DNA from 3 places in the Pseudoalteromonas sp. NCCP-2140 genome. Region 3 is predicted to be linked to each of the others. Evidence: predicted binding sites of a transcription regulator. Region 3 holds the regulator's gene; each other region holds the start of a gene.
What was found. The regulator LexA, encoded in region 3, represses DNA repair genes until DNA is damaged. The targets are predictions, from matches to a motif close to TACTGTATNNNNATACAGTA.
Positions count from the first base shown of each region.

Region 1: the regulator LexA is predicted to act here: its motif matches at 1,721-1,740, upstream of NFU46_RS03535 (SulA-like leucine-rich domain-containing protein).
Region 2: the regulator LexA is predicted to act here: its motif matches at 1,580-1,599, upstream of uvrD (DNA helicase II).

Region 1 covers NZ_BRCZ01000001.1:755,918-759,205, reverse strand. Annotated here, with positions in the region: gene NFU46_RS03545 (alpha/beta hydrolase) at 1-743, shown strand, start outside; gene NFU46_RS03540 (YchJ family protein) at 740-1,219, opposite strand; gene NFU46_RS03535 (SulA-like leucine-rich domain-containing protein) at 1,260-1,697, opposite strand; gene NFU46_RS03530 (S9 family peptidase) at 2,000-3,288, opposite strand, start outside.
Region 2 covers NZ_BRCZ01000022.1:13,566-16,853, reverse strand. Annotated here, with positions in the region: gene uvrD (DNA helicase II) at 1-1,515, opposite strand, end outside; gene NFU46_RS20335 (hypothetical protein) at 1,775-1,999, shown strand; gene NFU46_RS20330 (YacL family protein) at 2,122-2,490, shown strand; gene NFU46_RS20325 (peroxiredoxin-like family protein) at 2,523-3,152, opposite strand; gene NFU46_RS20320 (dUTP diphosphatase) at 3,286-3,288, shown strand, end outside.
Region 3 covers NZ_BRCZ01000011.1:28,101-31,388, reverse strand. Annotated here, with positions in the region: gene coxB (cytochrome c oxidase subunit II) at 1-576, opposite strand, end outside; gene lexA (transcriptional repressor LexA) at 1,014-1,631, opposite strand; gene NFU46_RS17180 (PaaI family thioesterase) at 1,793-2,230, shown strand; gene NFU46_RS17175 (hypothetical protein) at 2,238-2,618, opposite strand; gene NFU46_RS17170 (hypothetical protein) at 2,777-3,288, shown strand, end outside.

The DNA of each region.
Region 1 (3,288 bases), on a different contig from region 3:
GTACTAATACTGTGTTACTTAAAGATAAACATACCAAAAACGAATACCCCATTACGATTAAGTTGCCACGCAGCTACCAAAAGCAAAACCAGAAGCGCTACCCAGTTGTTTACCTGTTAGATGCAAACTACAGTTTGCCAATTACCTCTGGTGCTAGTCGCTTTATGATGAATTCGGGGACTATAGAAGAGGTAATTATCGTTGCAGTAGGATATCAAAAAGGTGTATCTGGACTTAATAGCCGTATTTATGACTATACGCCATTTGAAGATAAAAATTGGCAGCGTAAAACTGGCGGAGCAAGTCAGTATCTAAACTACCTAAAACATACTGTATTGCCTTATATTGAGGCCGACTTCAGAACAACCCAAAAAAGTACGTTAGTCGGTAACTCACTTGGCGGTTTATTTGCGGCTTATACCTTATTCACTGAGCCTTCGCTTTTTTCAAATTATATTATCGGCAGTCCTTCAGTGTGGTTTAAAGAAAACTCAATATTAGCTATGGCTGTAAAACCAGCTGCCAACACAACAAAAGTTTACATCGCAGTGGGAGAACTTGAAGAAAGCGAAGGCGAAAAAATGGTGTCGGGCGCAAGGCAATTAGCAGCTAAAATTACTAAACAAAGCGGCGCGCTGGTTACGACAAATTTATTTGTTATTCCTCAGGCACGCCATGCAACGGCATTCCCAACAACGATTACCCAAGCCTTAGACTGGATTTACCAGGTTAATGATAACTAAAGAGCGTGACACTTTTTATATTTTTTGCCGCTACCACAAGGGCACTCGTCGTTACGGCCAATTTTAATATCTGCAACTGGCGTTATATCACCATCTAGGTAACGCCATAGGCCATCTTCTTTAATAAAACGCGACTTCTCGTGTAACTCACAATACAAGCTTTGATAAAAGTAATTAGCTTTAAATTCTACAAAACCTTCTTGCTCGTTATGTTCAGTATCTAAAACACTTAGCTTGGTAAAACGGCAGCTATTAGCAAAATCTTTAATTTCGCGAACAGGGTTCGCGGCTTGCTGGCTTTGTGCATAAGTACTAAATACATATTTTGCATCTTTTAGCGCGTATGCACTAAAACGAGAACGCATAAGTTGCTCTGGGGTATCAGCTTGGCTTGCACCGGTATGAAAAGGCTGGCAGCAAAGCTCGTAAGTCGATTCGCTGCCACAAGGACAAAGGGAGTGTGTGAGTGATGTCATAACAACTTACCTAAAACTATAAATTGTTATTTTAACAAGCCTATTGTGGCTGCGGTACTAAATTGTTTAATTGAGCGCTTTTTGTAAAACAATAAAATTTAGCAGATGCATGCTCAAGGTTTAAGTTCATCGAATCAAGTTGATGATTGTTTACAATATCTGTCCATGTGATCACAGCAGCAAAATTACCGTTATGTAATGCTGAACTAAGAACATACTCAAGATTAACTAAATGTTTTTGTCTGATCACAAGTAGTTTGCTGGTATCAATCGAACACGAATCTAGTAAAGCTTTACTAGGAACATGATCAGGAGCAATTAATAGTGTCCATGCATTTTGGCTATTGTAATGATGCAATACTTTTAATAGCTCAAAAGTTGCTGAAATTTCGTCTTCAATCTGAATTAAATTAACAGACGCTTTATCGTTATCTTGTTGGTAGCTTTTAACTGTTCTTAAGGTAATTGGCTGTAACATAACTTTCACTCACTGGTTGTTTATACAGTATGTGTATACAGTAGTTTATACAGTGTTTTTGCGCAAGTACTTTTTTGCTATTTTTTAACCAATGATTCAGTTTTATTTTAGTCAAAATAATTTAATTGTTATTAAACAGTGGTTTATGGTTTTATTTTGAAGGTTGGAAAAGGTGAAAAATTTACCAGTAAAGATATACAGTATTTTATACAGTACTGTGTAAACTGTTAAATTTTGATTCTATACAGGTGTTTTGCATAAAAAAGCCGGCATAATACCGGCTCTTTATCTTTGCAATTTTGCTACTTATCTAAGTAGGTATTTAAGAACTCAAGGTATGCATTTGAGGCTTTTATGCGGTTTTCTTTTTTAGTAAAACCATGGCCTTCATCATCGAATAATACATATTCAACAGGCACACCATTTGCCTTTACAGCGGCAACAAGTTCATCGCTTTCAACTTGTAAAACGCGTGGGTCGTTAGCACCTTGGATCACCATTAATGGCTTGGTGATGTTTTTAGCATGAAATAGTGGCGAAATGGCACGGTGACGTTCACCGTCTGTCGCTGGGTCGCCCATTTCATCATACAGTGCCTTTTTAAAGCTTTCCCACCATGGTGGAATCGAGTTTAAGGTTCTAACCCAGTTTGTTACACCAAATATATTAATGCCTACTTTGAACTCTTCAGGTTCAAAGGCAAGTGCTGCGGCGGTCATAAAGCCACCATAGCTGCCCCCCATGATGCCAATTTTATCAGCATCAACCCAATCTAGGCTTTGCAGGTGTTTTTTACCGTAAACAATATCTTGTAAATCGTCAGTGCCGTGTTTTTTATCATCTAAATGAAAGAAGGTTTTACCATAGCCTGAGCTGCCACGGTTATTAACTGCAAAAATGGCATAACCATGATTGACTAGATGCTGTTGCATTGCACTATATCCTGTGCGACTTTGTCCGCCAGGACCGCCGTGCACCCAAACTAAAGCTGGTACTTTGTTGTTGCTATTAGCTTGCTTAGGCTTATATAAAACCCCAGGGATCTCTAAACCATCAAAACTTTTAAAGCGCACAATTGTGCTTTCAACCAAGTCATTTTGATCAATTGCATCACTTAATGTGTTGGTTAATTGTTTAGCTTTTGATTCACCGAGTTGCCAAACAAATAGGTTACTTGGCGAGGTATCTGAATTTAAATAAAACGCCATGGTCTTTTCATCAGCTGAAAAGTTCACACCACGTAAATTACCAGCTGGCAGCGATGGCATGGCAATACCTTTACCGGTGGTGGTATCAATTATCGACACTTTAGTGCTTGCGTCAGCATTAACACCGCTTACTTGATAACGGCCAGATTTAGAGAAGTAAATAAAGCTCACATCCCACTCATCTTTGAGGGCTGGGCTGTGCTCGCCAGTCGTTAAGTCATAGCGCCACACTTCTGCAAATTCACCTTTGGCATCGGTTGAGTAATACAATGATTTACTGTCTCTTGAGAAGGTTTCGGGGCCATATTTAGCGTCATCGTCATGACGGGTAATGAGCTCTGGTTTCAGTGTTTTTTTACGCGTATCGAGAATAAACACATCAC
Region 2 (3,288 bases), on a different contig from region 3:
TTCTACGCGGGCACGGCCTTTTTCACCTTTTTCAGCTTGATACATTGCCATTAACCCTGAGGTTTGAATGGCATATTTCGCTTGCTCTTCTAAAGTGAGATCGCTGATTTTATCTTCGATATGCTCAACAAGTTCTAAGAATTTTGTGACGGCACTCGCTGCACGGCCAGATAAGTGCTGCTGCTCTACAATTGCTTTTGCGGCATACCAAAGTGGCAATGATTCATTGCGCGCGCAATCACGGATATGGCTTAGCGTTTTATCACCAATGCCGCGGGCTGGAGTGTTAATAACGCGCTCGAAAGCAGCATCATCTTGACGGTTACCCACTAAACGTAAATACGACAGTGCATCTTTGATCTCTTGACGTTCGAAGAAGCGCATACCGCCGTAAATACGGTATTTTAAGCCTTCTTGTAGCATTGCTTCCTCGAGTACACGAGATTGCGCATTGTTACGGTATAAAATGGCGGCGTCTTGTAATGCATTACCTGCATTTAGCCAGCTACGTAATTTGCTGCTAACAAAGCGCGCTTCGTCTAATTCATTAAACGCAGCGTAAACAGAAATAGGCTCACCATCATTGCCGTCAGTCCACAGGCTTTTGCCCATGCGTTCAGCATTGTTTTTGATCAGCGCATTTGACGCTTTTAATATTGTTGCCGTTGAACGGTAGTTTTGTTCAAGGCGAATGGTTTCGGCTTCGAAGTCAGTTAAGAAGCGTTTGATATTCTCAATTTTTGCGCCACGCCAGCCATAGATACTTTGGTCATCATCACCTACGATCATAATACTGTTGGTGTTACCTGCGAGTAATTTTAACCAAGCGTACTGGATTGTATTGGTATCCTGGAACTCGTCTACCAGCATGTGGGCAAAACGCTGTTGATAGTGACGTAAAAGAGTAGGGTGATTCTTAAGTACTTCGTAGCAGCGCAGCAGTATTTCTGCAAAGTCGACTAAACCTGCACGGTCACAAGCCTCTTGATATGCAGCATAGACTTTCAGCATCATTTGCTCATTAATATCGTAGGCTTGAATGTCTTTAGGGCGCAGACCTTCATCTTTTTTCGCGCTGATATACCAACCAAATTGTTTAGCTGGCCACTTTTTATCATCGATGTTCATCGCTTTGAGTAAGCGTTTGATCATACGTTGTTGATCGTCAGAATCTAAGATTTGAAAGCTTTCAGGCAAGTTCGCTTCACGGTGATGGGCGCGTAAAATCCGATGAGATAAGCCGTGGAAGGTACCAATCCACATACCACCAACCGGTGCTTTTAACGTTTCTTCTACACGGGTACGCATTTCTTTCGCGGCTTTGTTAGTGAAGGTTACCGCAAAGATGCTGTATGCAGAAGCTTGCTCAACTTGCATGAGCCATGCGATGCGATGAACAAGTACTCGAGTTTTACCAGAACCTGCACCTGCAAGTACCAGCATATTTTGCAATGGGGCTGCGACTGCATCCCGTTGTTTGTCATTTAAGCCATCGAGTAATTCAGAAACGTCCATCGTTACGCCTTTTCAATCTATAATGGGTGGAGTATAACAGGTGTTTATGCAAGGCTAAATAAAATACTGTTTTTATAAACAGCTATTTTGGCAAGTCATTAAAATTGCAGTATAAAAATTGTGAATTTGACCGATTTTTAGCTAAAAGAACTAAAATCAAAATAACGCTACTTTTTAACACTTTGATTTGTAAGTCATAATAAGTTGGCATAAAGTGTGATTATAAAAAGTATAATCATTAAAAACTACAGAGGTTAGTATGGCAGAGCAAGGTTCTGGCGGTAATGTAATCGCAGCAATATGTAATATCTTTTTTCCCGGTTTAGGGCAATTGGTACAAGGTCGTTTAATGGCGGCTATTGCATTCTTTTTAGCATGGGTTATTAGTGGTGCACTAATTTATGTGGCAGTTGGTTTTATTTTACTGCCAATCGTATACCTATGGGCGATTATTGATGCTGCGCGCTTCAAATCGCGACTCTAGCTATTTTAAATAGCACAAATTCGAGCGTCACTTAGGCGCTCGAGTTGTTTTAAGATGACAAAACTCGCTACGTTTAGCTGCAAACGGTATAATTAGCAGATAACGTATTAAGAGTACCCTCCATGGAATATCAATTTATCCGCGACCCTATTAGCGGTTTACGCATTAAAATTTCCTCTGAACACGCCATCATAGGCCGTTGGCTAAACGAAGAAGTCGGAAAAGAAAAAATTGCGATGGTGCAAGCGTTGATCTCTGCTGTTAAAAGCAGTCATGAGCCTTTAACCTTACAAGGTCAAGAAATTGATTTGATCTTAAGTAAAGACGAAGCGCTATTCGAAGCGCATGCATTACATCAAGACAACGAAGACTTAGTTGCCTACCAAGATGATGATTTAATGCTTGAAGAAGAAGGCTTATGCAGTGGCTGTGGCTTTGAAGATTTTGTCGATTTAATTGAATCTTGGCAAGAATTTACACAAAGCCGATAAGCAGACACATGTTCTGCTTATCGGTAGCTAACTTATTGCTCGCTCACTGATTTAACAGCGGCTAGTAATAAATCTTCTGTTAAGCGTACTTTGTAATTTGGGTTGGCGTATTGAAAATGCACTAACCCATTTGTATCTATCACAAATACTGCGGGTACTGGCAGTGCTACTTTTGGCTCACCTTCTAACGAGACAAAGTTAACCCCAAGCTTATTGCGGTAAATCTTTGCTGTTTTGTCATCTAAATAAAATGCTAAACCTAACGTTTGCGCCAAATTGAGGCTGTCGTCAGAAAGCAATTGATAGCTAGGAGCTGTAATTTTTGTTTCAGCGAGTTTTTCAGGGCTGTCTGGCGAAACGGCAATTAATTGCGCGTCTAAGCTTGCTAATTCTTTCTCTATTTTTTGCACGCTGGCCAATTGTTTTGAACAATATGGGCACCAGCCACCACGATAAACAATCAGCACGGTAGTTTTCTCTTTAAAGCGCTGAGCTAGCGAGACGGTTTTACCATATTGGTCTTTCAATTCAACATTTGGCACCGTTAAGCCGGGTAACAACGGACTTACTTGCTCTGCTGACTCGGCAATATTGGTTGCAGTTGCAGCGATAACGTGGCTTGATAGTACAAACAGTGCACTAATGAATAGAGATTTAAACATGGGCTTACTCGGTTATTTTTATCAACTGCAAAGATGACCTGATTGTTGCGGGATTTATTTCATCTTTACCTACATCAAACTCAAATTTAACTGTAGTATATAGGCAAATAAAAAATGCAAGTTGGGATAAAGAATG
Region 3 (3,288 bases):
CACCCACCATGAATGAATTACATCGTCTGAGGTCATTAAAAAGCGAACTTTTTTATTGATAGGAAGTACTAGCGGTTTATCTACTTCAAGCAAATAATGCTCAGTTTTCTCTGCTTGGTTGTCTATTTGATCTTTAGGAGTAGATAGAATCGAGTAATAAGCAATGTCTTCACCCATGTACTCGTAATGCCACTTCCATTGTGAGCCAGTCACTTTAATGGTGATATCGGCTTTAGAGGCATCTTCCATGGCAATTAAGGTTTTTGTGGCAGGCACAGCCATGGCGATTAAGATGACAAATGGAATGGCAGTCCAAAGTATTTCAACTTTTGTACTTTCATGAAATTGGGCAGGCTTGGCCCCTTTGGATTTACGGTGGTGTATTAAAGCCCAAAACATCACCGCAAATACGATGATGCCGATTACACAGCAGATAATAAATATCGTCATGTGTAACTCATAAACATTATTACTTATATCGGTCACCCCTTTACGCATATTGTATTGGCTATTTGCCAATGCAAGCTCAGGAAGTGCAAACAATATAAGCCACAAGGCGTAACGCAGTTTACCCATGTGACGGCTCCTTTAGATGCTATTGCAAGACGCAAAGCGAAAAGGCGATACAACAAGGTGCCCATTCGTTTTTCTTATTGTTCAGAGCGACTACGTATCATTTTGACCCACTTATGATACCGACCCCATGACTAACACCTCGCACATTTTTGTGTCTTTTTATTAATTAGGTGTTAATACAGTGTATTAACCAATTAGTTAAAAAATAACCAATAAGCAAGTTTTAATGATAATAAATGTTTATTTTGGTGCATAAATAACAACTATAATCAGCGCGTTATTTAATGTTTAGGAGTAAGAACGAAATATAAAAAGAGAGGAAAACTGCGCCATATAAGGCTTTAAATGAAGAGTAAGGATTCACAAATCCTAATTAAGTAGTAAAATTTCAGCGGCGCACCAAATTGAGTCAATTTAATGCACCAAATTGGGAGCGTTTACATCCAGTCAGCGTTACGAATAACACCTACCGCTAACCCCTCGATGTTGAACGACTCATGCTCAAGGTCAACCTCAATAGGCGAAAACTCTTCGTTCTCAGCGTGTAAAAGTACTTTGCGACCCGCCTTTTCTAGACGCTTAACTGTTACATCTTCATCGACTCGAGCTACAACTACTTGCCCGTTTTCAGCAACTTGTGTTCTGTGTACTGCAAGCAAATCGCCATCCATAATACCAATGTCTTTCATACTCATACCATTTACACGCAGTAAGAAATCGGCAGCAGGTTTAAATAATGAAGGATCAACTTGGCAGTGACTTTCAACATGCTCTTGCGCCAAAATAGGTTCACCAGCTGCAACACGGCCAATTAAAGGTAAGCCTAGTTGCTCTGGCTCATCTTCTTCAATTAACTGAATACCGCGACTCGCCCCAGGCTTCATTTTGATCATGCCTTTTTTTGCCAGTGCTTTTAGGTGTTCTTCAGCAGCGTTGGCACTTTTAAAACCCAATGTTTGAGCTATTTCAGCACGCGTAGGTGGCATGCCTGTATCTTTAATAAAGACTTTAATTAGTTCTAAAATTTGCGATTGGCGTTTAGTTAATGGGCGCATACAACTGGTTTTCCATACAGTACATTTAACTGTGAGTATATACAGTTATTTGAAAATCGCAAATTTAAATTAACCCCATCATATTGCTACAAAACTAACATTGAACCACACCGAAAGATGCCATAAGGTATTATCTTTAATTAGCAGGCTAAGGAAACACAATGAGTATTTGGCACCAACCAATCACGTTAGAGCTTTGCAAAGAGCTAGAACAAGGGATTACCGGTCAAGGCACTTTAATGAAAACTATGGGCATTGAGGTAACTGAAATTGGCGATGATTATTTAATGGCAACCATGCCTGCTATTCCTGAGCATCATAACCCTATGGGCATGGTCCATGGCGGAGCAAACGTTGTATTAGCAGAGACAGTGGCAAGCTATGCAGCCAATTTCGTGGTTGATTTCAAAAAGTTTTATGCTGTTGGCCAAGAAATTAATGCCAACCACATGAAAGCGTCACGCAAAGGAACGTTAACAGCAACTGCGAGACCGCTGCATTTAGGTAAGCGAACTTCTGTTTGGGATATTAAAATTACCAATGCCGCAGGAGAGCTTTGCTGCGTATCAAGAATGACCGCAGCTGTTGTAGAGCGATAAATTCTGGCTATTTTTCGACAGGATAAATAGTAATTTCAATCCCTGCGCCAATTGCAGAGATACGTAACAAGGTATCGGCATGCAGGGGTTGGTTAAAGCATTTAGGCGAATTACCTGATTCAAAGCCTATATCAAATGTACGCTTTGAGCACGATAACCACTGTTTTAATGCATTGCGCGAGCAAGACTCAATAAGCTCGCAAAGCTGGTTAATGGCTTTATCTGGAGAGCTGATATCTGCGGTTGCTTCAATACGTGCTAGTTGGCGGTATTCATCTTGGTCATAATGTAAAACCATGGCGTTTTTCTTCAAATCAGCAACAAGCGCACTAATATCGTGCTTTGACTCAAGCTCCAGATCTACATTTAAAAATTGAATTTCCGACATACTCTCGTTTTTACCCTCTATTTATATCGACTGAAACTTTAACTCAGTTTTGTATATATACCAAATCTAGAATACAGTTAATGCGACATTATGCCGCATTGGCAATCTAGCTAAACAACCTAAAATAGCGCCCACATAACAATAATAACGGGGTAATAATGAATAAACGCCTGTTTAAGTATGCTCGTAAAGGGCATAAATGGCTTGGCTACTTACTTGCTTTGCAGATCTTTTTTTGGCTCTTAGGTGGGCTGGTAATGAGCTCATTACCACTTGAAAAAGTGCATGGTAAGCATCTGGCTAATCGCAGTTTAAGTAGCCCATTTTTATTGTCGGACTACCCTGCTTCAATTGATAAAATAACAGCGCAATTCGAGCAAATCGAGGGTATTAAATATAGCCATTTTTTAAATACCCCGATTATAGAAGTTACATCCTCTAGCGGTACGTTTACTTTTGATAGCAGAACAGGTGCTAAAATGCCTGCACCGAGTAAAGCGCAAATCATTGAAAATGCGCAAGCTCACCTGCTTATTGACGCAAAAATAACGCAAGCGCAGTTATTAACAAAAGGACCTAGAGAAGTCGGTCACAAAGCCAATGTTTGGCAAGTTAGCTTCGATGATTGGTTAACAACAACCTTATATTTAGATAGCCAAACCGGTAAAGT